3 regions of the Rhodococcus sp. F64268 genome follow, and region 3 is predicted to be linked to each of the others. Evidence: riboswitches for the same ligand, from Rfam matches in the RefSeq annotation. Region 3 holds a riboswitch; each other region holds the start of a gene.
What was found. A riboswitch is a leader RNA that binds a small molecule or an ion and turns the genes downstream of it on or off. The one in region 3 is predicted to bind S-adenosylmethionine.

Region 1: another riboswitch for S-adenosylmethionine. It lies ahead of MWU77_RS24065 (hypothetical protein); the one in region 3 lies ahead of MWU77_RS21430 (homoserine O-acetyltransferase).
Region 2: another riboswitch for S-adenosylmethionine. It lies ahead of MWU77_RS20060 (aminotransferase class V-fold PLP-dependent enzyme); the one in region 3 lies ahead of MWU77_RS21430 (homoserine O-acetyltransferase).

Annotation. Positions count from the first base shown of each region.
Region 1 is NZ_JALKAI010000019.1:45-8,011, forward strand. It holds gene MWU77_RS24050 (winged helix DNA-binding domain-containing protein) at 84-1,109, shown strand; gene MWU77_RS24055 (hypothetical protein) at 1,111-1,722, opposite strand; gene MWU77_RS24060 (formate/nitrite transporter family protein) at 1,808-2,671, opposite strand; SAM riboswitch class IV at 2,817-2,929, shown strand; gene MWU77_RS24065 (hypothetical protein) at 2,955-3,347, shown strand; gene MWU77_RS24070 (alpha/beta fold hydrolase) at 3,357-4,442, opposite strand; gene MWU77_RS24075 (TetR/AcrR family transcriptional regulator) at 4,459-5,040, shown strand; gene MWU77_RS24080 (VOC family protein) at 5,111-5,467, shown strand; gene idi (isopentenyl-diphosphate Delta-isomerase) at 5,537-6,094, opposite strand; gene MWU77_RS24090 (hypothetical protein) at 6,451-6,774, shown strand; gene MWU77_RS24095 (aminotransferase class I/II-fold pyridoxal phosphate-dependent enzyme) at 6,839-7,967, opposite strand, start outside.
Region 2 is NZ_JALKAI010000009.1:124,692-132,658, forward strand. It holds gene dacB (D-alanyl-D-alanine carboxypeptidase/D-alanyl-D-alanine-endopeptidase) at 1-144, opposite strand, end outside; gene MWU77_RS20040 (inorganic diphosphatase) at 308-799, shown strand; gene MWU77_RS20045 (crotonase/enoyl-CoA hydratase family protein) at 899-1,729, opposite strand; gene MWU77_RS20050 (YbaK/EbsC family protein) at 1,834-2,307, shown strand; gene MWU77_RS20055 (LLM class flavin-dependent oxidoreductase) at 2,325-2,930, opposite strand; gene MWU77_RS25155 (putative leader peptide) at 2,989-3,081, opposite strand; gene MWU77_RS20060 (aminotransferase class V-fold PLP-dependent enzyme) at 3,132-4,442, opposite strand; SAM riboswitch class IV at 4,513-4,629, opposite strand; gene MWU77_RS20065 (Pls/PosA family non-ribosomal peptide synthetase) at 4,873-7,967, shown strand, end outside.
Region 3 is NZ_JALKAI010000011.1:107,849-115,815, forward strand. It holds gene MWU77_RS21415 (wax ester/triacylglycerol synthase domain-containing protein) at 1-497, shown strand, start outside; gene MWU77_RS21420 (bifunctional methylenetetrahydrofolate dehydrogenase/methenyltetrahydrofolate cyclohydrolase) at 503-1,357, shown strand; gene MWU77_RS21425 (DUF3017 domain-containing protein) at 1,369-1,653, shown strand; gene MWU77_RS21430 (homoserine O-acetyltransferase) at 1,685-2,812, opposite strand; SAM riboswitch class IV at 2,923-3,037, opposite strand; gene MWU77_RS21435 (NADP-dependent isocitrate dehydrogenase) at 3,315-4,538, shown strand; gene MWU77_RS21440 (exodeoxyribonuclease III) at 4,573-5,376, shown strand; gene trpS (tryptophan--tRNA ligase) at 5,466-6,515, shown strand; gene yhjD (inner membrane protein YhjD) at 6,534-7,580, shown strand; gene MWU77_RS21455 (succinate dehydrogenase iron-sulfur subunit) at 7,739-7,967, opposite strand, start outside.

The sequences.
Region 1 (7,967 bases), on a different contig from region 3:
TGCCTGTGGAGGGAGCGTAAGACGTGTGCTTGCATGCGCGGACCCGGTGAAGCAGGAACCCGCCGAACAGACCTCACCACCTGGTGTGGCTGCGTAGGAATCCTCCGTGTTTGCGCGGAGGGGGAAGTCAAGCAGATCGCACGCTGGTCAAGCGCCTTGCGATGCGTCGCACCGTGTTCGTGTTTCCGCGTGCCGCCCTCGCGGCGGCACAGGCGGGCGCAAGCAACCGGGTTGCAGCCGCTCAGCGCCGCAGTGTGATAAAAGACGCCGAACGGGCCGGCCTGCACCGGGACGGCGCCCGGTGGCTCGACGACGCGACCGTCGGGGTCCTCGCTGCCTTGGCAGGTGGGCGCGAGGCAACCGCGTCCGAATTACGTTCGGAACTACCTGTTCTCGACGCATCGATCGACTACGGCGTCGGGAAGTCCTGGGGCGGAAAGGTTCCGTTCGCACCACGGGTGATGACGGTGCTCTCGGCCTCGGGTCAGGTGCTCCGGGCCTCCAACAACGGGTCGTGGCGAATCTCGCGCCCGAACTGGGTGCGTACTGCCTCGTGGTTGGGGGAGGAGATCGAACCGCGAAGCGAATCCGAGGGACTTCGAGACCTCGTGGAAATGTGGTTGCGCGCATTCGGGCCGGGTACCGAAGCCGACATCAAGTGGTGGCTCGGTACGACGATCAAAGCCGTCCGAGCTGCGCTGACCGAACTCGCGGCTGTGGAAGTGGACCTCGACGGGCGCGTCGGCTATCTCCTTCCGGACGACGTCGACCCCGCGCCCACTGCTGAGCCGTGGGGCGCGCTGCTGCCGTCGCTGGATCCCACCACGATGGGCTGGTGCGAGCGAGAGTGGTACCTCGGCCCGTACAAGCAGCAGCTTTTCGACACCAGTGGAAACGCAGGGCCGACGGCGTGGTGGGATGGCCGGATTGTCGGCACCTGGTGGCAATCCGACGACGGTGCCGTGCGACTCCACATGCTCGAGGACGCAGGGAAGGAAGCATCGGCCTTTCTCGCCGCCGAAGCCGCTCGGCTCGAGGAATGGCTGGGGGGTGTGCGGGTGCTGCCGAGATTCCCCTCGCCACTGGCCAAGGCCCTGGCAGCGGGATAGTTCAGCAATCCTGCAATGCAGGCCGATCAGGATGTTCGAATCGCACCACGATGTCGGCCTCGAAAGAGACTTCGGCCTCGTGGGCGAGCAGTGGGGCGATCGTCGAATGGTTGTCGGCGGGAGTGCCTCGCTCGAGTGCACCCCGGGACATTCTCAGGTCGACGGTCACATCGAAATGGATGCCTCGGCCGAGGAGCATCGGTCCTGCCACGACAAGCACGTGATCGGCTGCGGCGCCTACCCGGTGTGCTCGCACCGACCGGTCGGTGGCCTCGTCCCACAACCGCGGCAGAAAGCGATGCCGCCTCTTCAGGGACGAGACCACCTCGCGGTCCTGCGCGTCGTAGTCGTACCAGCCCGACCGGTAACTTTCTTCATCGGCGTGCCCGTGTTCGAGACGGAGCGAGGCAGGCCGGACGAAATCGTGCAGTGACACGGCGTCGGCGGGGCGCCCCGCGGCGCGCAGAGCCACGACGACCCGGCTCGCCAGACCAATGGGGTCTGCGGCGTCGGCGGCCGAAATCGCCATGGCGACCGGGCCCGGTCGTGCGTTTGCACGTTCGGCGAGTAGTTCGGTCAGTAGAGCAGGAGAGATCGGGGTGAACGACGCCATCCGATCAGGGTATCGCCGGCGTGATCCGCCTTGCCCCTGCCGCGATAGGCCTTGTGCGTCGGGAGAATCGAAGCCACGGATTGCATCACACAGGTTCGGGCGTCCTGGCCGACGCTGGGGCACGGTCCGAGGCCGGCGCCCCGATCGCGCGCTTGGGTTGCGTCCGCACGTGAGTGATGTAGAGGGCGAGACCCACGAACACGACACCGCCGACCAGGTTGCCCAGAACCGTCGGGATCTCGTTCCAGATCAGATAGTCACCGAGGGTGAAGTCACCGCCGAGAAGCAGACCGGACGGGAACAGGAACATGTTGACGACCGAGTGCTCGAAACCCATGTAGAAGAACAGCATGACGGGCATCCACATGACGATGACCTTGCCCGGCACACTCTTGGACATCATCGCTGCGACAACGCCGGTGGACACCATCCAGTTGCACAGCATGCCGCGGAAGAACAGGGTCGCCATGCCGGCCGCACCGTGCTCCGCATACCCGAGAGTGCGCGATTCACCGATCTCACCGAGACGTTCGCCGACCGCGTCCGGTGTGATCGAGTAACCGTAGGTGAGGATGAAGGTGATCAGCACGGCCACGGTGAAGGCGCCGAGGAAGTTTCCGACGAAGACCAGACCCCAGTTGCGGAGCATCGACCCGATTGTCACGCCCGGACGTCTGTCGAGGTATGCAATGGGAACCATCGTGAACACCCCGGTGAGAAGGTCGAAACCCAGTAGGTAGAGCAGGCAGAATCCGACCGGGAAGAGAATAGCTCCGAGGAGGGCGTTGCCGGTCTGCACGGTGACAGTGATCGCAAATGCCGCCCCGAGTGTGAGGATCGCACCGGCCATATACGCCCTGATCAGGGTGTCGCGGGTAGACATGAGGACCTTGCTCTGGCCGGCGTCGACCATCGCGCGGGCCAGCTCGGCGGGTGGAACGTAGGACACGGCAACCTCCTGGTGCGAACAGTGCCCGACCAGTGTCGGCGGGGTCGGTCACCGTGGCGTTTCGGAGCAGTAAGGATGCGTTGCGTTCTCCTCCGCAGGCGGTGGCTCGGGTTGTGAGGTCGATCCATCATGTATATTGGCGGTGCTTCACGAGATGCCGTCGCCAAGCTCCGACTTGACGGCACGCCAACCCCACGCTCGCGGGTGGCTCGGATGACGAAGCGGCTCGCGGCCGACCGGCCCGGGCACGAGCGCCCCGCCCGGGGCCGACCCGGAGGAAATCATGACCGACCATGTTCGCGGTGCCGATCACGTAGATGCTCACCCGTGCGCCTCGTTCGGCGACGGGCACCAGGTGCATTACACCCGCGCACGTAAGGCTTTCGACGATTCCGATCTCGGTGTCGGCGCGCTGGTGCGCGTTCTGGACGATTCGGGGGTCGAATTATCTTGGGATGGGATACGACTCGTATTCCGTCACCATGACACCACCGCGATCGCCGCCGCGGTCCACGCTGGCGGGGAGATCGGGGTCTGGGTTCCGCAGTGGCGAGTGCTGATCCTGCCGGGCCCTGATCCGTATGAGCCTGCGACCTTCACCCTTGCCGCACCTGATCACTGGACGGACTGTGTGCGAGGGCGTGTTTCGACGCCGATCTGCGTGCCCGGCCGGTGATCCGTCGGATCAGCTTTGTTCGGACTCGTGCCAGAACGCTGGAAGAGTCACTGCCAGAATCTCTTTCGCTTGCATCGGTAGAGAGTGGGTGGTGTTCGGCACGACGTCGACGGTTGCTCGCGGGAGTGTTCGTGCCCGCTGCGCAGCAGTTTCGGCTCCGGCGAGCGAATCGCGTTCAGCGATAGCGACGTAGGTGGGCATGACGAGGGCGTCCATCTCGTCATCGCTCAGGGGAGAAGGAGTCGGCAAGGCTGCCGAGAAGTGCTCCGAACCCGCGGCGATCATCTTCGCCATGTCGTCGTTCGGGTCGAACTCTGCCCCGCCTACCTTGCCGAGTGCGGCCGTGCGCCAGGACTCGGGCAGGAACGGGAGAGTCGAGACCATGGTCCACGCCATCATTCGGGCAGAGGGATGCGCGAAGGTGAAAACCGGTTCGAGGAGTGTCAGCGACCGGACCCTCTCCGGGAAATGCTGCGCGTACGTTGCTGCGATTGCTCCGCCGAACGAATGGCCGACGATGTGCACGGTGTCGGTTTCGAGCGCGTCGAGTGCGTCGGCGATCCAGATGGCCTGGTCACCGAAAGAGGCGAGTGGAACATTCTGAACCGACAAACCGGCATCACCGAGTGCGTCGAAAGCGACGACCCGTCGGTGGGGTAGGAAGTCGGCGAGGTTCTCGGCCCACATCGGAACACCCGACGACCGGCCCGGTACCAGGACGACCGGAACGGTATCCGCGGTGTCCGGGGAACTCCACTCGTAGGCGCGAACTGTGCCGAAGCGAGTTGCGAGGTCGTGGGTCGATGTAGGCGAGGGGAGCGAGGACATCGCTCGCTCATACGCCGCGAGGTAGGTCCGGCGTCCCTCTGCGTCGCGGAAATGACCCACGCCGGCTGCTCCGAAGAAGAACTGCTGCACGCTCACAGCACCCAGCGCTGTGAGTGCGGCGACGACGGCAAGCGCGCTGCGGCGAAGCCATCGGTAGCGCGGGCGAGCGGGTGGTGGACGGCCGGTTCGGGAAACTGTGCTTGCGGCGTACTCGCTCATCTGCAACTCCTGATCGTCCAGTATCAGTACTTTTTGCAGTATAGACATATTGTAAAATGCTGTCATGCCGAAAGTTGTCGACCATGCCGAGCGTCGCAAAGAGATTGTGTGGGCCCTGTGGGCAGTGATCCACGAGCGAGGAATCGATGGGGTCACGTTGCACGCGGTGGCTGCGGAGGCCGGGGTCTCGATCGGCAGGATCCAGCACTACTTCGAATCGAAACAGAATCTGATCCGGGCCGGAGCGCAGGAAATGGTCACCGGCGCCGAACAGATGTACCGCGAACACGGATCCCCCCGTGATCCCGGATCGGCCCTCGCAGCACTGCTCACCCAGCCGGTCCCTACGAATGCCCCCGCACGTGTCGGTGTCTCGGTCTGGTATGCCTACCTCGCGAAAGCGACGAACGATCCGTGGATCAGATCGTTCCTTGCTGAAGCCTCAGGTGGGACCGTCGGCGAGGCCGGGCGTCTACTCCGTCTCGTCGGGCTCTCCGAGGCCAGGGCGCACAACGAAGCCGTGAGGTTGGTTGCGGTCAGTACCGGTGCGACACAATCCGTGCTGATCGCGGGGATGGACGCGGACGCCGCGGTCGATCTCGTCCGTCGGGAGATCGACCGCAGCATCGACCTCGGTCCGGAATGAAGCCGGGAGTGAACCGGCCGATCACGCGTCGCCACTTCACCGTGTCGGTGGGCAGGTTCACTATGGTTCCATGGTCAACACCCATCACGCATTCGACTACATCGAACTCGGCGCTACCGACCTCCCCGCTTCACGTGAGTTCTACGAAACCGCATTCGGCTGGAACTTCAACGACTACGGGCCGAAGTACGCCGGTATCCGTGCCGCAGAAGGTGACGGAGAGGTCGGTGGGCTCACGACTCTGCGCGCACCGGGTACAGCCGGACCGCTGGTCCTGCTGTACTCGAGCGACCTCGATGCCTCGGTAGCTGCTGTCGAACAGGCCGGGGGCACGATTTCGTCGGGGCCGTACGACTTCCCGGGAGGGCGACGGTTCACTTTCGTCGATCCGAGTGGAAACGAACTGGGTGTGTGGTCCGAAGCGTGAATCCCTTCGGCGAGCGCGCTTGTCGTGGACAACACCGCCGGTCGAGGACGACCGTCGGACGGGCTGGGTTCAGTTCGCGGCGTGCACCCATCGCGCCATGCCGGTCCGAGCGAGTTGCGGAATCTGCTCGGCCGACCACGGGCTGATCAGCCACGGAACGGTTGCGGCGGTCTGCATATCGGCCCATGACACCCACGACCAGTCCATCACCTCGGACGGGTCGGGCTCGAGGCCGGATACTGCGCGGGCGCAGAAGACTGGACAGACTTCGTTCTCGACAGTCCCGTCGGCTGCCGTCGCGCGGTAGCGGAAACGCGGCAAGATGCAAGTGAGGTCGTCGACGGCGAGGCCCAGCTCCTGCTCGAGACGGCGGTGTATCGCGTCCTCGAGGGATTCGTCCGGTCCGGGATGACCGCAGCACGCGTTCGTCCACACGCCGGGCCATGTGATCTTGTCCAGTGCGCGTCGAGTCGTGAGTACCCGGCCCTCGTCATCGAACACGTAGCAGGAGAATGCCAGGTGAAGTGGAGTGTCCGTGTGGTGGACAGTGGCTTTCGGAGCTGTTCCGATGGGTCGCTCGTCCTCGTCGAGCAGAACCACGAGTTCGTCGTGGGCACGCGCTGTCATCTCGGATCTCCGTTGGGTGCTCGGGGGTATCGGGCGACGTCGGACATTCGCCGGATCGAGCCTACCTGGGCGGCTCGATCCGACGATTCGACACCGATCACACCTCGAAGCCCCACCAAAATCCCTACAACCACAACGTCTGCCGACAGAAGCGGGCTCCCCGAACTGTTGTTTCCGTCCGTTGGCCGTGTTTGCGTCGCCGTTGAAACGATAAGGGTGTTTCTTCTCGCACTGTCGCGCCCCTGCACGCGCACCGACCCGCCACTACGCTCGGGCGTGGTAGCTGCCGCAGACGTCACCCACCGAATTCGGCGCCTCACTGGCACCGCCACCTCCGACGTACGGGACGTGATCGCATGAGCAAACCCACACCCAGCATGACAGCTCGCTACGAGGGGAGAAATCTCGAAGTATCCGGTCCACACCGGATCTATCCGTCCGGCTTGTGGTACTTCCGGTCCGCGGACTCGGACCCCGCCCCCACGTGGATTCCGGCAGGTGACATCCGCGAAGCGCCGGGAGGGAACGTACGGGCCGGCGCCCACGACCGACGCCTGGTCGACGCTGTCGCACAGCCGTTGTTCGTCACCGGATTGAGCCTCGCGATCGCCGTTTCGGCGTGGGTGACCTCGTTCTTCGAGGCCCGTCTCGGCTCAGTGGGTGCCCGGCCGTCGAGATGACGCGTGACCGCCGTCGCCGGGCGGCCCACGGTGACTCGTACGCCGCTCTACCCGCTGTGGGCAGTCACACGGTGACCACCTCGAGGGCATGTGTGAGATCGGCGATGAGGTCATCGGTGTCCTCGAGACCGACCGACAAGCGGATCATCGACCCGGTGATACCGCGTCGCAGCCGCTCCTGCGGCGAAAGGTCGTAGTGGGTGGTGGTCACCGGTTGCGTCACCAAGCTTTCGACTCCGCCGAGACTCGGGGCGAGAGTGAACAACTGAAGGCGATCGACCACCTGTACTGTCGTCTCGGTGTCCGCGGCGACCTCGATCGTCACGATCCCGCCGAAACCGGTCATCTGTTTCGCCGCGAGCATGTGCCCGGAGAAACTCGGGAGACCTGGGTACAACACTCGCGCGACCCGGGGGTCGGCCTCCATCGCTTCTGCGACCGCCTGTGCATTGGCGTTGTGTTGTTTGACGCGGACGGTGAGGGTGCGCAGGCTACGCGACAGCAACGCCGCGGCCTCGGGTGCGATGCACGACCCGAAGCTCTTGCGCCAGGGCTTCAACGGGTCGATGAGCGCGGCAGCCCCGAGTACGAGCCCGGCCGTGACATCGGAGTGGCCACCGAGGTACTTGGTGGCCGAGTACGAGACGAGATCGGCGCCGAACTCGAGAGGATTCTGATTGACGGGTGACGCAAACGTGTTGTCGACCGCGACGAGAGCACCGTGACTGTGCGCGAGGTCGGCGATCGCCGCGATGTCGTAGATCCCGAGCGCGGGATTGGTGGGCGTTTCGAAGAACACCAGCTTCGCTCCGCCACGGAGGACATCGTCCAGGCGGTGGAGTTCGTCGCCGAGGAGGAATGTGGTGGTGATGCCGAGCAAGGAAAGTTGTGCGGTGAGCAGTTCCATCGTGCCGCCGTAAGCGTCGCCGACACACACGATGCCGTCGCGTCCGTACTGAGCGAACAAGGCTGTTTCAGCGGCCATACCCGAACAGAACGCCAAAGCGCTCTCAGCACCCTCGATCGACGTCATCGTTTCCTCGAGCGCAAAAATCGTTGGGTTCAGACCGTAGCGCGTGTAGAGCGGCCCCTCGGTGTGCCCGTCTGCGACCTCGAGCAGTGCAGCGGTGTTCTCGAACGAGAACGTCGTGGTGTTGTAGACCGGCAGGTGCGGCGCACCGTAGGCATCGGTG
Region 2 (7,967 bases), on a different contig from region 3:
GCTGCGGACGTCGTACACCGCGAACGCGCCACCGACCACCAGTGCCAGGAATCCCACGATCCAGATACCGAGCAGGATCCGGAAGCTCCGGCGTCTGCGGGTCTCGAGTCCGCCCTGCTTCTTGCTCTTGCCTTGCCCCGCCAACGCGCCTCCGCTGTGTCCAACACACTCGCGCCCTCGGTGGTCGCGTGGTGGTCCGGTACCTGCACCTACAGCGTAGCGTCGGGGCGGTTATCCTCACTGCGGACCATCGCCGCAGATACGGACGTCGTATCGACTGGCAAACATCGACGAAGTGAGGCAAGGCGTGGAGTTCGAGGTCACCATCGAGATCCCCAAGGGGCAGCGCAACAAGTACGAGGTCGATCACGAGACCGGCCGCGTCAAGCTCGACCGCTACCTCTACACCTCCTTCGGTTACCCCGCCGACTACGGCTACATCGAGAACACTCTCGGTGAGGACGGCGATCCGCTCGACTGCCTGGTGCTGCTCCCCGAGTCCGTGTACCCCGGCGTGATCGTCGATGCACGCCCGGTCGGCATGTTCAAGATGGTCGATGAGGCCGGCGGAGACGACAAGGTCCTGGCCGTTCCGGCCGGTGACCCGCGCTGGGATCACATCCAGGACATCAGCGATGTGCCGCAGTTCGAGCTCGACGCAATCAAGCACTTCTTCGTGCATTACAAGGATCTCGAGCCGGGCAAGCATGTCGAAGCTGCCGATTGGGCGGGCCGGGCCGACGCCGAGGCCGAGGTCACCGCGTCGATCGCGCGCTTGAAGGACAACGGCGGACACTGAGTACGTAGGACGACGGCAGACACCGCGTCCCCTGAAGGCGACATCTCCCGGCCGATAACGAAATCGGCCGGGAGATGTCGTCTTTCTGCAGGTTGCTTCCTAACGCCCCTTGAACTCCGGCGTGCGCTTCTGCATCACGGCCGCGATCGCTTCGGTGAGGTCTTCGGACGGCAGGAACGCCGAGTTCCAGGCCGCGACATAGCGAAGACTGTCGTCGACCTGCGCGGACCGCGTGTGGTCGAGGACGTCCTTGATGCCGTGGACCACGAGCGGGGGGTTGGCCGCGATCTCGGCGGCGCTCGCGTGCGCTGCGGCGAGTGTTGCCGCGGCGTCGTCGAAGACGTCGTTCACGAGGCCGATCTTCTCGGCACGTGCCGCGTCGATGTCCTTGCCGGTCAGCGCGAGTTCACGTAGGTGCCCGTCACCGATGATCCGGGGAAGGCGCGCGAGGCTACCCACGTCGGCGACCATACCGACCTTGACCTCACGGACGCTGAATTGGGCGTCGGCGCTGGCGTAGCGGATGTCGGCCGCCGCGATGAGGTCGACGCCGCCGCCGATGCACCATCCCGAGATTGCAGCGACGACGGGCTTACGGCAGTCGGCGACGGCCGTGATGGCACCCTGCATGCGCTTGACCATGGCGTGGAAATCGGTGCGGGGCTTCGCCTGCGCTTTGTCGGCCAGCACCGGCCCGAGCTCACCGGCCATGCCCGGAAGGTCGAGGCCGTACGAGAAGTGCTTGCCGGAGCCGGTGAGCACGACGGCGCGAACCTCGGGGTCGGTGTCGAGTTGCGCGAAGATCTGCGGCAGTTCCGACCAGAAATCCGGTCCCATCGCGTTGCCTTTGCCCGGGCCGATGAGCGTGACCTGGGCTACGTGTTCGGTGCGCTCGACGGTGAACGCCTTCCAACTGGATGAATCAGTCATTACTCGAGAGTAATATTTGAGCGCGTAAAGCGCACCGAGCTTCCGATCACGTCGATCCTTCTGGATCCGGTCACAGCAGTCACCGGTTTTCATAGGGTGGCATCATGCCCAGGCCTCTGCACCCGAATGCTGCCCGAGTCGCCGACACCCTCATCGCCCGAGGACATCACGGCCTGATCACCACGCAGTCGACTCCGGTGCGCACCGCCGAACAGGCAGCAGCTGCAGTGCGGGTCGACGTCGGAGCCATCGTCGAGTCCCTCGTACTCCTTCTCGACGAGGAGCCGATACTGGTTCTCGTCTCGGGCGCGCACCGGGTCTCACTCGAGCGGGCCGGCGCCAGACTGGCCGGCACCCTCACTCCCGCCCCCGACGACCTGATCACCGAGGTCACTGGGCAGCCACCGGGCGGCGTGGCACCGCTCGGGCACCCCACCAATCTGCCGACCTACGTCGACAGCGCGTTGGCGGGATACCCCGAGCTGTGGGCATCGGGAGGGAGCCTGGACACCCTCTTCCGCACCTCGTACACCGAGCTCCTACGGATCACCGCGGGCGTCGACCTCGAGGTCGACTGATCGCGACGTGCAGGAGGTCAGGATGCGAGGGCAGCACGACCGTCCGAGCGACCAGTGGCACGCCCCCTACCTGCCGCGAACCTGCGACCCAACTCCACCGACGACGGTGCGATCTCGATGAGTCCGCGAGACTCGAGCCACGGCAGGGTTCCGTCGACGATGTTGTCGACCGTGACGCCGCCGGCCACCGGGATCAAGGTGACACCGTCGGCGACCTTCACGGCATGAATATCCGCGATCAGGCCGGCCAGCCCGGTCGGAGTACCGACATAGGACAGGCCCGCCGCTCCCCCACCTGCCCGGCGCCACGCATCCTGAGCACGGCGACGAGCCACCCGCGCTTCGAGGTCGACGATCACTTCGAGGTCGACCAGCACTGTGAGGGTGTCGGGGTCGCGGCCTTCCGCCGAGGCATCGGCTCGTGCCCGATCGCGCATCTTGCGTGCTTCCCGTAGATCTGCGGCGCGCACCCGCACGACGGTGCGCGGAGCAGCACTGAGGTCGAGCGGCCCACCACCGTCACGATCAACGGTGAGATCGGCCCACACGTCGGACCCTGACCCCTCTACGAATTCGACTGCGACACGCAGTGATTCGGTCGACGATGTACTACTGTAGGACATGAGAATTCCTCTCGATATGCCGAACTCGGCATCGAAAAAAGCGGGAACGGGAACCTCGTCAGTCCGAACAGATGCAGGAGGCCGTGCGGCACAGGTCGACGTGGCGTCGGCACCACTGGGCCGCTGCCTGCGCCGAACTCCACACTGCCATGAGAAAACCCTACTGATCTCGTGGGGAATTGTCGATCTCTGCGGCGATCGTCAGACGCACTCCGCCGCACCGTCGCCCGACTGCGTGAGGCCGGTCCGGGTCTCCGGCGACGGACTCCAGGCCCCGTCGGCCTTGGCATACGACCACTGCGGCCCATTCGCCACCAGCTGCCGAAGCGCCGCGAGCAGACGATCGACGTCCGCCGAGGAACTACCCAATCCCAGCGATGCACGCACCGCACCACCGGGAAGGCCGACGCGAGCGAGCAACGGGTGGGCGCAGAACCGCCCGTCACGAACACCGATGCCGTGTTCGGCCGAGAGGTATGCGGCTATCTCACCGGGCTCGAAACCGTCGATACCGAAGGTCACGATCCCGACGCAGTCTGCCGAATCATCCCACAGCCTAAGGATTTCCACGCCGTAAATATCGCGCAGGCCATCGACGAGCTGTGCGCACAACAGCTCTTCGTGACGCGCAGCTGCCTCGGCGTCGTGCGACGCGAGGGTGTCGCACGCGGCAGCGATCGCCGCGACCCCCAGCACGTTCGGGGACCCGGCTTCGTGCCGGGCAGGGGCGCACGCCCACTCGGTGCGGTCGAGGGCCACCTCACGCACCGCTCCACCACCGGCGAGGTACGGCTCCGCGACATCGAGCCAGTCGCGACGTCCGACGAGCACCCCGGCACCGAACGGTGCGTAGAGCTTGTGGCCCGAGAACGCGAGATAGTCGACGCCGAGCTCGGCGAGGTCGACGCGGCGATGCGGAACCAGCTGGGCACCGTCGACGAAAATCCGTGCGCCGCACGCGTGGGCGAGGTCGGCGAGTTCGGCAATCGGAAGCACCTCGCCGGTCACATTGGAGGCTCCCGTGATGGCAAGCAGTGCCGTCGGCGCACGCTCGAGCTCGACGGCGATCCGCCACACGGTCTCCGAGACCGAATCTGCGGCTTCCACCACACGAGTGTTCTTCCACGGCAACAAGTTCGCGTGATGTTCGATGTCGAGGACCACGACGTCACCGGGGACCGCACCGGCCAGCAGGTTGATCGAATCCGTGGTGTTTCGGGTGAAGACCACGACCTGGTCCTCGTCGGCCCCGACGAACCGGGAAACCGACTCACGCGACTCCTCGTAGCTCGTGGTGCTGATGCGCGAGGCATAACCCGCACCACGGTGCACGCTGGCGTAGAACGGCAACAGTTCGGCGATCCGGTCCGTCACACTCGCCAGAGCCGGCGCGCTCGCCGCATAGTCGAAGTTCGCGTAGGTGCAGGTTCCGCCCTGCACCAGAGGAACCTGCACGTCACAGCCCGACACGCGAGCAAAGGGAGCGATACAGGTGGAGGTGGCAACAGTCATGACGAATTTCCCTCATCGATCAGGGACCCGTCGGTGATCGCCACGACGATGGTGAATCGTTCGCCGGCGGAGTCCGCGCTTGCTGCGTCCGGGTTCGGTACGTCAGCCAGGTCGTCACCCGGAGCACCCCACCGCGGCGGAGGGTTGCCGACCAGCGAGCCGGGGCTTGACGCTGGTACTCATGACCTGCCGAAGACAATGACACCGGGCACACCGGGTGTCAAGTCGGCACCCCGCCGGGGCCTTCCGCACGGTCTCCGGCAGAAAGTGAATTTCTCCTTCTGACCTGCGGAGGAACCGCCATCGTGCTTTGCTTTGAGGTGTGACACCGCGAACCTCCATCCATTCGCTGCGCGTACCGAACGTTCATCTGTTGTCCACCTTCACGTGAGATAACCCGGATCGCCCACCCGAGTAGAAGGACAGCGGATTGTCTGCTCAACCCCCGCCCGCAGCCGACGACACGTCGCTCGTACCGGAAATCTTCCTGCGCGGATCACACGCACCCGCGCCGCGCACACTCGTCGACGTACTTCGTGCCAGCGCCGAATCGCACCCCCACGCTCCTGCGATAGACGACGGCACCACGATGCTCGAGTACGCCGAACTGCTCGACCAGGTGAGCGCAGGAGCGCGTGGACTCGCAGAGGCCGGTGTGGGTGCCGGCGATCGCGTCGGGGTGCGCATGTCATCCGGGTCCAAAGACCTCTACATCACCATCTTGTCCGTTCTCGCCGCAGGCGCCGCCTACGTCCCGGTGGACGCCGACGACCCCGATGAGCGTGCCGAACTGGTCTTCTCCGAAGCAAAGGTGACCGCGATCGTCACCGATGCGGGGGTCGGTCCCGGCACCGCTCGTCCTGCCGACGAACCGGACGTACGCGAACCGGCCCTCGACGACGACGCGTGGATCATCTTCACCTCGGGTTCCACCGGCACCCCGAAGGGTGTCGCCGTCACACACCGCAACGCCGCCGCGTTCGTCGACGCCGAAGCGAACCTGTTCTGCCGGGAAGAACCGCTCGGCCCCGGCGACCGGGTCCTCGCAGGTCTGTCCGTCGCCTTCGACGCGTCATGCGAGGAGATGTGGCTGGCCTGGCGGCACGGCGCGTGCCTCGTTCCGGCACCGCGCTCGCTCGTGCGTTCCGGAATGGACCTCGGCCCGTGGCTTGTCTCTCGCAACATCAACGTCGTCTCCACGGTCCCGACGCTTGCGGCGATGTGGCCCGGCGAGGCACTCGAAGCAGTGCGCCTGCTCATCTTCGGCGGAGAAGCATGCCCTCCCGACCTCGCCGAGCGTCTCGCCGTGCCCGGCCGTGAAGTGTGGAACACCTACGGCCCCACCGAAGCGACGGTGGTCGCGTGCGCCGCCATCATGGACGGCACCGGACCGATCCGGATCGGCCTGCCACTCGACGGCTGGGATCTTGCGGTCGTGGACACCGACGGCAAGCCCGTCGCCGAAGGGCAGACCGGCGAGCTCGTGATCGGCGGTGTCGGGCTGGCCCGCTACCTGGACCCGGCGAAAGATGCCGAGAAGTACGCGCCCATGCCCACCCTCGGCTGGGAACGCGCCTACCGCAGCGGCGACCTCGTCGTCCTCGACAGCGCGGGGCTCCTTTTCCAAGGCCGCGCAGACGACCAGGTCAAGATCGGCGGACGCCGCATCGAGCTCGGCGAGGTCGACAATGCCCTGCAGAACCTGCCCGGGGTCGCCGGCGGTGCGTGCGCGGTCCGCAAGACCTCGGCCGGAAGCTCGATTCTCGTCGGCTACATCGCCTCGACCGATCCCGACTTCGACGTTGCCTCCGCCCACGACCTGCTGTCCGAACAGCTTCCAGCGGCACTCGTACCACGTCTCGCGCTCGTCGACGAACTTCCCACTCGCACGTCCGGGAAGGTCGATCGTAATGCCCTCCCGTGGCCGCTGCCCGGCGCCGACGCCGACTCGGTCGAAGCGCTCGGACTACCTCCGACCGCCGAATGGGTCGCGGAACTGTGGTCGTCACTGCTCGGCGCCCGCATCGAAGGACTCGACGACGACTTCTTCGAACTCGGCGGAGGTTCCCTGTCCGCCGCACAGCTCGTCACCGCGCTGCGTGAGCGCTATCCCGAGATGACGGTCGCCGAACTCTACGACCGGCCTCGGCTCGGATCCCTCGCCGGCTATCTCGACGACCTCGCGCCGACGGCGACGACGGCTCCACGAGAGGTCGACCCGGTGTCGCGATGGGCGCAGTTCCTCCAGCTCGCTGCGACGGTGCCACTCACGACGTTGACCGGCCTCCAATGGATCACGTGGCTGGCGATTCTGAACAACATCATCGCAATGGCCACCGATGTTCCGTGGACCGTGACGTTGTCGTGGTGGTGGATCGCAGCAGGCGTCGTTGTGTTCCTTTCGCCGCTCGGCCGGATGAGCACGGCGGTCCTGGGCGCGCGGCTGCTCCTGCGCGGGCTGAAGCCGGGCAGTTATCCCCGCGGCGGCGCGGTACACCTCCGATTGTGGACCGCGCAGCGCTTGTCCGAAGCGTCCGGCGCGACCAATCTGTCCGGTGCGCCGTGGATGCGCCAGTACGCGCGGGCGCTGGGCGCGAAGATCGGCCGGGGCGTCGACCTGCACACCCTTCCGCCGGTCACCGGCATGCTCGAGCTCGGCGACGGCTGCTCGATCGAACCCGAGGTGGATCTGTCGGGGTACTGGGTAGATGGCGACCTCGTCCACATCGGAAGCATTCGCATCGGAGCCGGCGCCTCGATCGGCGCCCGCTCGTTTCTCGCCCCGGGTTCACGCGTGGGCAAGAACGCCGAGGTTGCCGCAGGCTCCGCCGTGTTCGGTCGGGTCAAGGCTGCGCAGCACTGGGCCGGTTCGCCCGCGCAGAAAACCGGAAAAGCCGCACCGCAATGGCCTTCCGCGGATCCGCCGCGCGGCGCGCGCTGGGTCCCGATGTTCGGTGTGACGTCCATCCTTCTCGCAGGACTTCCGATCCTGTCGATCGGCGCGGGTGTCGCGCTGCTCGTCTGGTGGGTCAGGGACACCGTGAGTGTGTCCGAGGCTGTGCTCCGTTCCCTTGCGATGCTCCCCGCAGGCGGAGTTCTCACCATGGCGGTGTTCGCGGTGCTGACGTTGATCACCGTGCGGCTGCTGTCGATCGGCATGACCGAAGGCTGGCATCCGGTCCGAAGCCGCGTCGGGTGGCAGGTCTGGGCTACCGAACGCCTGATGGATTCCTCCCGCACCTTCCTGTTCCCGCTCTACGCGTCGATGCTCACTCCGATCTGGCTGCGGCTGCTCGGCGCCGACATCGGCAAGGACGTCGAGGCGTCCACTGTCCTCATGGTCCCGAAGTTCACCAAGGTCGCGGACGGCGCCTTCCTCGCCGACGACACCATGGTCGCCTCGTACGAACTCGGCGGCGGCTGGCTGTACATTTCGCGCGCCAAGGTCGGCAAGCGGGCGTTCCTCGGAAACTCGGGCATGGCCGCACCAGGTCGTCGCGTGCCGAAGCACGGCCTCGTCGCGGT
Region 3 (7,967 bases):
TCCGGGAATCGTCGAATCTGGAGAAGCAGCGTGTCGCGCATCCGGTGACGGCGGCCACCACCGCGCCCGTCGATGCTTCGCCCGCGGTGGACCTGAAGGTGTCGATTCGGCGTGCCCGCAACCGGAAGCCCGAGTCGAGCGGCGACGTCGTCGCGCTGGCGAACACCGCGGTGACCAATGTGCCCCGCGGCCGGGTCGAGGGCCTCCGTTTCGGCGACAGTCCGGTGGTGGAAGCGCTGGGGACACCGATGCTCAGCCGGACCTCCGCCCTCGTTCATTCGGTGACATCGCTCGGAAATACTCTGAATCTGACGTTCCTGGTGAGTGTTTCGTCGATGCCGGACCCCGAGGACTACGAACGCCGTCTCGCGTCGGCGTTCGAAGATCTGTACCGGGCCGGAGCCCCCGACGTCGATCAGGTGGACTCGCGCGGTTGTTCCCCGTCCGGAACGATGTGGCACCGCCCGCCGCGAGCGAGTGGATACCTGGAAGAATGAGCGACGTGACTGCGACTATCCTGGACGGCAAAGCAACCCGCGACGAGATCTTCGAGGACCTGTCGGTCCGCGTCGCTGCGCTGAAGGACAAGGGCATCACGCCCGGCCTCGGCACGATCCTGGTGGGCGACGACCCCGGATCGGCAGCGTACGTGCGCGGCAAGCACAACGACTGCGCCAAGGTCGGCATCACCTCGATCCGTAAGGATCTGCCCGCCGATATCACCCAGGAGCAGCTCGAAGCGGTGATCGACGAACTCAACGCCGACCCCGCATGCACGGGCTACATCGTGCAGTTGCCGCTGCCGAAGCACCTCGACGAGAACGCCGCCCTCGAGCGCATCGATCCCGCCAAGGATGCCGACGGACTGCATCCCGTCAATCTCGGACGCCTGGTGCTCGGCAAGGATGCGGCGTTGCCGTGTACCCCGCGGGGCATCGTCCACCTGCTGCGCCGCTACGAGGTGCCGATCAACGGCGCCCACGTGGTGGTCATCGGCCGCGGCGTGACCGTCGGCCGTCCGATCGGGCTGCTGCTGACCCGTCGCAGCGAGAACGCGACCGTGACGCTGTGCCACACCGGCACCAAGGACCTCGCCGCCGAGGTGAAGCGCGCCGACATCATCGTCGCCGCCGCAGGCGTGCCCGCACTCATCACCGCCGACATGGTCAAGCCCGGTGCAGCGGTGCTCGACGTCGGTGTCTCGCGCACTGCCGACGGCCTGCGCGGCGACGTCGCCGCCGACGTCAGCGACGTTGCCGGATTCCTCTCGCCGAACCCCGGTGGTGTCGGGCCGCTCACCCGCGCGTTCCTGCTGACGAATGTCGTCGAACGCGCCGAGCACGACGCCGGTCTCTGAGCAACCGGCAGATGGCCAGTTCGGTGCGACTCACACGATTGAACCTGCCGTTGCTGGCGGTTGCCCTGGTGATCGTCGCGGCGGTGGTCCTCGTGCTGGCCGATCGCTGGCGCCGAGGCGCATTCGTGTTCGGTGGTGCGATGATCCTCGCGGGGATCCTCCGGTGGGCTCTCGACTCCGATCAGGTGGGAGTGCTCGCGGTGCGAGGCAAACGCTTCGACGTGGCCGCGATGCTCGCCATGGGCGGGGCGATCGTCGGACTGGCTGTCTCGATCGACCCCTTGGGTACGGGTTAGCCCACTCGGTGGAACAGGCCGGCGAGCGCGGCTACGCGCTCGCCAGTTCCATCAGCTCGACGAGCAACTTCGCGACCGCGTCGGCCTCGGTGAGGAAGCCGTCGTGTCCGTCGCGTGATTCGAGCACGCGCAGCCCGGCGCAATGGGGGAGACCGTCTGCGATCTCCTGCTGCAATCGAATCGGGTAGAGACGATCCGAATCGACGCCCGCAACGATCGTCGGTACGTGCGTGCTCGCCAATGCAGCCTCGACGCCACCGCGACCGCGGCCTACGTCGTGCCGGTTCATCGCGTCGCTCAGCACCACGTAGGTCCCGGGGTCGAACCGCTTGACGAGCTTCGTTGCCTGGTGGTCGAGATAGCTCTGCACGGCGTAGCGTCCGTCACGCCACGGATCCTCGTCGTCTTGAGGGAGGTTGGCGAACCGCGAGTCGAGTTCCTCCTCGCTGCGATACGAGAGATGGGCCATGCGCCGCGCGACACCCAGCCCGGTCTCGGGTCGGCGGCCGGTCTCGTAGTAATCGCCGCCCTGCCAGTCCGGATCCGCCATGATGGCAGCGATCTGGGTGCTCTGGACACCGATCTGATCCGCGGTTGCGCGGGCGCCGACCGCCAGGACCAGTGCCGCACGCACTCGGCTCGGGTGGGTGACGACCCATTCGAGCGAACGCATGCCGCCCATCGATCCACCCGTCACCGCGGCCAATGTCTCGATGCCGAGGACGTCGAGAAGGGCGGCTTCCGCGGTGATCTGATCGCGGATGGTGATCCGTGGGAATCGTGAACCCCACGGTTTGCCGTCGGGCGCGGTGCTGCCGGGGCCGGTGGTGCCCTGGCATCCGCCGAGGACGTTCGTGGCCACCACACACCACCGGTCGGTGTCGATCGGCGCGCCGGGGCCGACCATGCCGGACCACCAGCCCGGCGACGGGTGATCCGGCCCGGCCGGTCCCGTGATGTGTGAGTCTCCGGTCAGCGCGTGCTCGACGAGCACGACGTTGTCGCGGGTGGGTGACAGCGCGCCCCACCGCTGCAGAGCGACGGTGACATCGGGGAGGATGTCACCGCTTTCGAGGGTGATGCTGCCGATGTCGACGGTGTCGAGCTTTCCGTCTTCTGCGGGAAGTTCGATTCGTCGACGGTTGGTACCTGTTGTCAAGATGCGACCGCCTCGAGGCCAGTGGTGATGGTCAATGTGTCCTGCTTGCCATGTCGGGGCACTGGGACGAGAGCCGGTATCGACAGTCCATCAGCATTTCGAACCTCCCAAGAGCCGGCTTGTCGCCCGCGGTGCGCCGACGACCGTGTCCTCACCCGGAGCACCCCACCCTGGCCGGAGGGTTGCCGACCAGCAAGCCGGGGCTTCGCGCTGGCACTCATGACCTCGTCGGCAGTCTAACGGCTGGATCGTCGGGCTCGACACGCGGCTCTCGACCTTCCCTCGCCGGTGCTCGAGCAACAAAGAAAGTTACCGATCAGTAGTGATTGCGGGGTGGCAGCCGGGGTTGTGTGCGCATCGAATAGCAGTACGCTTGTTCTGTTTGGCGCCGCACCCGACGCGTGCGGAGTCGTGCTCACACGCCTGAGTTGAACGCGGCCGCATTCCGGAAGTGCGGTCGTTCGGGGACTCGACTGCCGTCCGAGGAGGACACGAACCGCGTATGTCCAAGATCAAGGTTGAGGGTAAGGTCGTCGAACTCGACGGCGACGAGATGACTCGCATCATCTGGCAGTTCATCAAGGACAAGCTGATTCATCCCTACCTGGATGTGGATCTCGAGTACTACGATCTCGGCATCGAGAACCGTGACGCGACCGACGACCAGGTCACCATCGATTCCGCGAACGCCATCAAGAAGTACGGCGTCGGTGTCAAGTGCGCGACCATCACCCCGGACGAGGCGCGCGTCGAAGAGTTCGGCCTGAAGAAGATGTGGCGGTCACCCAACGGCACCATCCGTAACATCCTCGGCGGCACCATCTTCCGTGCGCCCATCATCATCTCCAACGTGCCCAGGCTGGTTCCGGGTTGGACGAAGCCGGTCATCGTGGGCCGTCACGCTTTCGGCGACCAGTACCGTGCCACGGACTTCAAGGTCCCCGGAGCCGGCACTGTCACCATCACCTACACACCGGACGACGGCTCCGAGCCTGTCGAGCACGAGATATGCAGGATTCCCGAAGACGGCGGTGTCGTGATGGGGATGTACAACTACAAGAAGTCCATCCAGGACTTCGCGCGCGCCTCCCTGTCCTACGGTCTGCAGCGCAACTACCCGGTCTACCTGTCGACCAAGAACACGATCCTCAAGGCCTACGACGGCATGTTCAAGGACGAGTTCCAGCGGATCTACGAGGAAGAATTCAAAGCGGAGTTCGACGCCGCCGGACTCACCTACGAGCACCGCCTGATCGACGACATGGTGGCGTCGTCCCTCAAGTGGGAGGGCGGCTACGTCTGGGCCTGCAAGAACTACGACGGCGACGTCCAGTCCGACACTGTTGCGCAGGGCTACGGCTCGCTCGGACTCATGACTTCCGTGCTGATGACTCCGGACGGCAAGACCGTCGAAGCGGAGGCCGCACACGGCACCGTCACCCGGCACTACCGGCAACACCAGCAGGGCAAGCCGACATCGACCAATCCCATTGCGTCGATCTTCGCGTGGACACGAGGTCTCGAGCACCGCGGCAAACTCGACGGCACCCCCGAGGTGATCGAGTTCGCGCAGGCGCTGGAGGACGTCGTCATCAAGACCGTCGAGGCAGGCAGCATGACCAAGGACCTTGCGCTGCTCGTCGGTCCCGAACAATCGTGGCTGACCACCGAGGAGTTCCTCGGGACGCTCGACGAGAACCTGCAGAAGTCCCGCGCCTCGCATTAGAGGCCCGTCGGCGGCGTCGGATACGGTGTGCGGCGTGTCCCTCACCATCACCACCGTGAACGTCAACGGCGTGCGCGCTGCGGCAGGAAAGGGCCTGCTGGCCTGGCTCGAAACCTCCGCGGCCGACATCGTCTGTCTCCAGGAAGTACGCGCGACCGAGAAGCAGTTCCACGCCGCGATCGCGCCCGCACTGGACGCCGGTTGGCATGTCACCGGATCAGAGGCGTCTGCGAAGGGACGCGCGGGAGTTGCGATCCTGTCGCGCACGCCGGCGGACGCCGTGCGTGTCGGTTTCGACGTCGACGAGTACGTCGACTCGGGCCGCTACATCGAGGCGGATTTCGGGGACGTGACCGTCGGCAGCCTCTACCTGCCCACTGGGGAAGCCGGAACCCCGAAGCAGGACGACAAAGAACGCTTCATGAAGGGCTTCGCCGCGTACCTGGGAGAGCGCGCCGCCGACGTGATCGCGGCAGGCCGCGACATGGTGGTGTGCGGCGACTGGAACATCGCCCACACCGAGCGCGACATCAAGAACTGGAAGGGCAACGTCAAGAAATCGGGCTTCCTGCCCGACGAGCGGGCCTGGGTGGATGATCTGCTCGCGACCGGTCAGTGGCTCGACGTCGTACGCGACCTGCACGGCGATGTCGCCGGCCCCTATTCCTGGTGGTCCTACCGCGGCAAGGCGTTCGACACCGACGCCGGCTGGCGCATCGACTACCACCTCGTGACGCCCGCACTGGCGGAGCGGGTCGTGGATGCGCGGGTCGAACGGGCCGCGACGTATGCGGAGCGCTGGTCCGACCATGCGCCGGTGACCGTCCGGTTCCACTGACGGGGACCGTCCGATTTCACTGACGGGGACCGTCGGACTGCACCCACCTCCTGCGGCGGCCGGATCCGATGCGTGAAAGTATCGAGGCCATGTCGACGCCAGATCAGAACACCACAGCGCAGGACACCCGGCCGGCCGCCAGGCCCCGGGTGCTCTCGGGCATCCAGCCCACCTCGGATTCGTTCCACCTCGGGAACTTTCTGGGGGCGCTGCAGCAGTGGGTCCCGGCGCAGGACGAGAACGACGCCTTCTACTTCATCCCCGACCTGCACGCCATCACGGTGCCGCAGAAACCGAAGGAACTGCGGCAGCGGGTCCTCGTTGCCGCAGCGCAGCTGCTTGCGATCGGTATCGATCCGGAGCGCTCCGTGCTGTTCGTGCAGAGCCAGGTTCCCGAGCACGCCGAGTTGTCCTGGGTGCTCAACTGCCTGACCGGTTTCGGTGAAGCGAGCCGCATGACGCAGTTCAAGGACAAGTCGGCCAAGCAGGGGTCCGAGCATGCGAGCGTCGGTCTGTTCACCTATCCGGTGCTCATGGCCGCGGACATCCTCCTCTACCGCGCCCACAAGGTTCCCGTCGGTGAGGATCAGCGCCAGCATCTCGAGCTCACCCGCGATCTCGCACAGCGTTTCAACAAGCGGTTCGGAAAGACCTTCGTCGTTCCGGAGCCTCAGATCGTCAAGGGCACAGCCAAGATCTACGACCTGCAGGACCCGACGTCGAAGATGAGCAAGTCGGCGGCCACCGATGCCGGCCTGATCAATCTGCTCGACGACCCGAAGATCTCGGCGAAGAAGATCAAGTCGGCGGTGACCGACAACGACCGCGAGATCCGATTCGACCCGGAGAACAAGCCGGGCGTGAGCAACCTGCTCACCATCCAATCAGCCCTGTCGGGCCGCTCGATCGACGAACTCGTCGCCGGGTACGAGGGCAAGGGCTACGGCGACCTCAAGAGCGACACGGCAGAGGTGCTCACCGAGTTCGTCACACCGTTGCGGGCGAAAGTGGACGAGTACCTCGCTGACGAGGCAGAGCTACTCCGGATTCTGTCGAACGGCGCGGATCGGGCACGTGAGGTGGCTTCCCGGACACTGGCCCAGGTCTATGACAAGGTGGGATTCCTACCGCGAAAGTGATTGCGTAAGGAGACCCAGATGGTCGGTGGCCCCGACGTCGACGACAAGCCCGGCTTCCTCGACCGCCAACGTGCGGCCCGTCCGTGGCTCGACCATCTGGTTCGCTCCGGAACGCGATATCAGGAGAACAAAGGCGACTACTACGCCGCGGGCCTGACCTACTTCACGGTCCTCGCGATCGTCCCGGTCATCATGGTGGCGTTCTCGATCGCCGGTTTCATTCTCGCCGGTCGCCCGGAGATGCTCGAGCAGATCAGCGATGCGATCACCGAGAACATCCCCGGTGAGCTCGGCGGCACGGTCCAGGGAATCATCGATTCCGCGATCGATTCCCGCGGCGCCGTGGGGGTCATCGGTCTGATCACCGCGTCGTACGCAGGTCTCGGCTGGATGGCGAACCTGCGAGATGCCCTCACCGCCATGTGGGACCATCCGCGTGAGAAGGGGAACTTCCTCGTCGTCAAGCTCAAGGACGGCGGTGCGTTGATCGGCCTGGGTTTGGCGATGGTCGTGTCGTTGGGATTGTCCGCGGTCAGCAGTGGGCCGGTGATGCAGTGGATCGTGGAGTTGCTGAACATCGAGAACCTCGTCGGTGTGGGTGTGCTTCTACGTATCGCCGCTCTCCTCATTGCAGTCGCTGCCACGAGTGCGGTGTTCACGTGGGTCATTGCCCGCCTGCCCCGCGAACCGGTCACCTTCCGCAGCGCGATCCTCGGCGGTGTGATCGCGGGAATCGGCTTCGAAATCCTCAAACAGGCCGGCTCGATCTACCTCGAGAGTGTTCTCCAGGGGCCTGCGGGTGTTGCGTTCGGTCCGATACTCGGCATCCTGGTTTTCGGCAACATCACCGCACGACTGGTGTTGTTCTGCACCGCGTTTGCCGCGTCGACGAAGGCGAACATGGCACTCGCGCATGTCCCGGCGCCGGATTCCGCGATAATAACCCCGCGTGTACAGGTCAACGAGGGGACAGGGATGCGAGGCGGGATCGCGCTGGTGGGGGCCGGTGTCCTCGGTGGCGCACTGCTCGGATCGCGGGTCCGGAACCGGCGTTCGCGCGGGTAGGCGCCGGATTCAGGTCTGCGGCCCTGACTGCCCACGGACCGCTTCGATGAACGGGGCCGGCTGAGGTCAAGGTCCGGCTGAGGGCAAGGTTTCGGATACGGCGAAGGCCCGCACACGAGTGTGCGGGCCTTCGCCGGGGCTGCAGCGGTGGTCTGCTGTCAGCGCGCAAACATCAGCGCGCGCTTGACTTCCTGGATCGCCTTCGTCACCTGGATGCCGCGAGGGCATGCGTCGGTGCAGTTGAAGGTGGTGCGGCAGCGCCACACACCTTCCTTGTCGTTGAGGATGTCCAGGCGCTCGGCGGCACCTTCGTCACGCGAATCGAAGATGAACCGGTGCGCGTTGACGATGGCAGCGGGACCGAAGTAGCTGCCGTCGCTCCAGTAC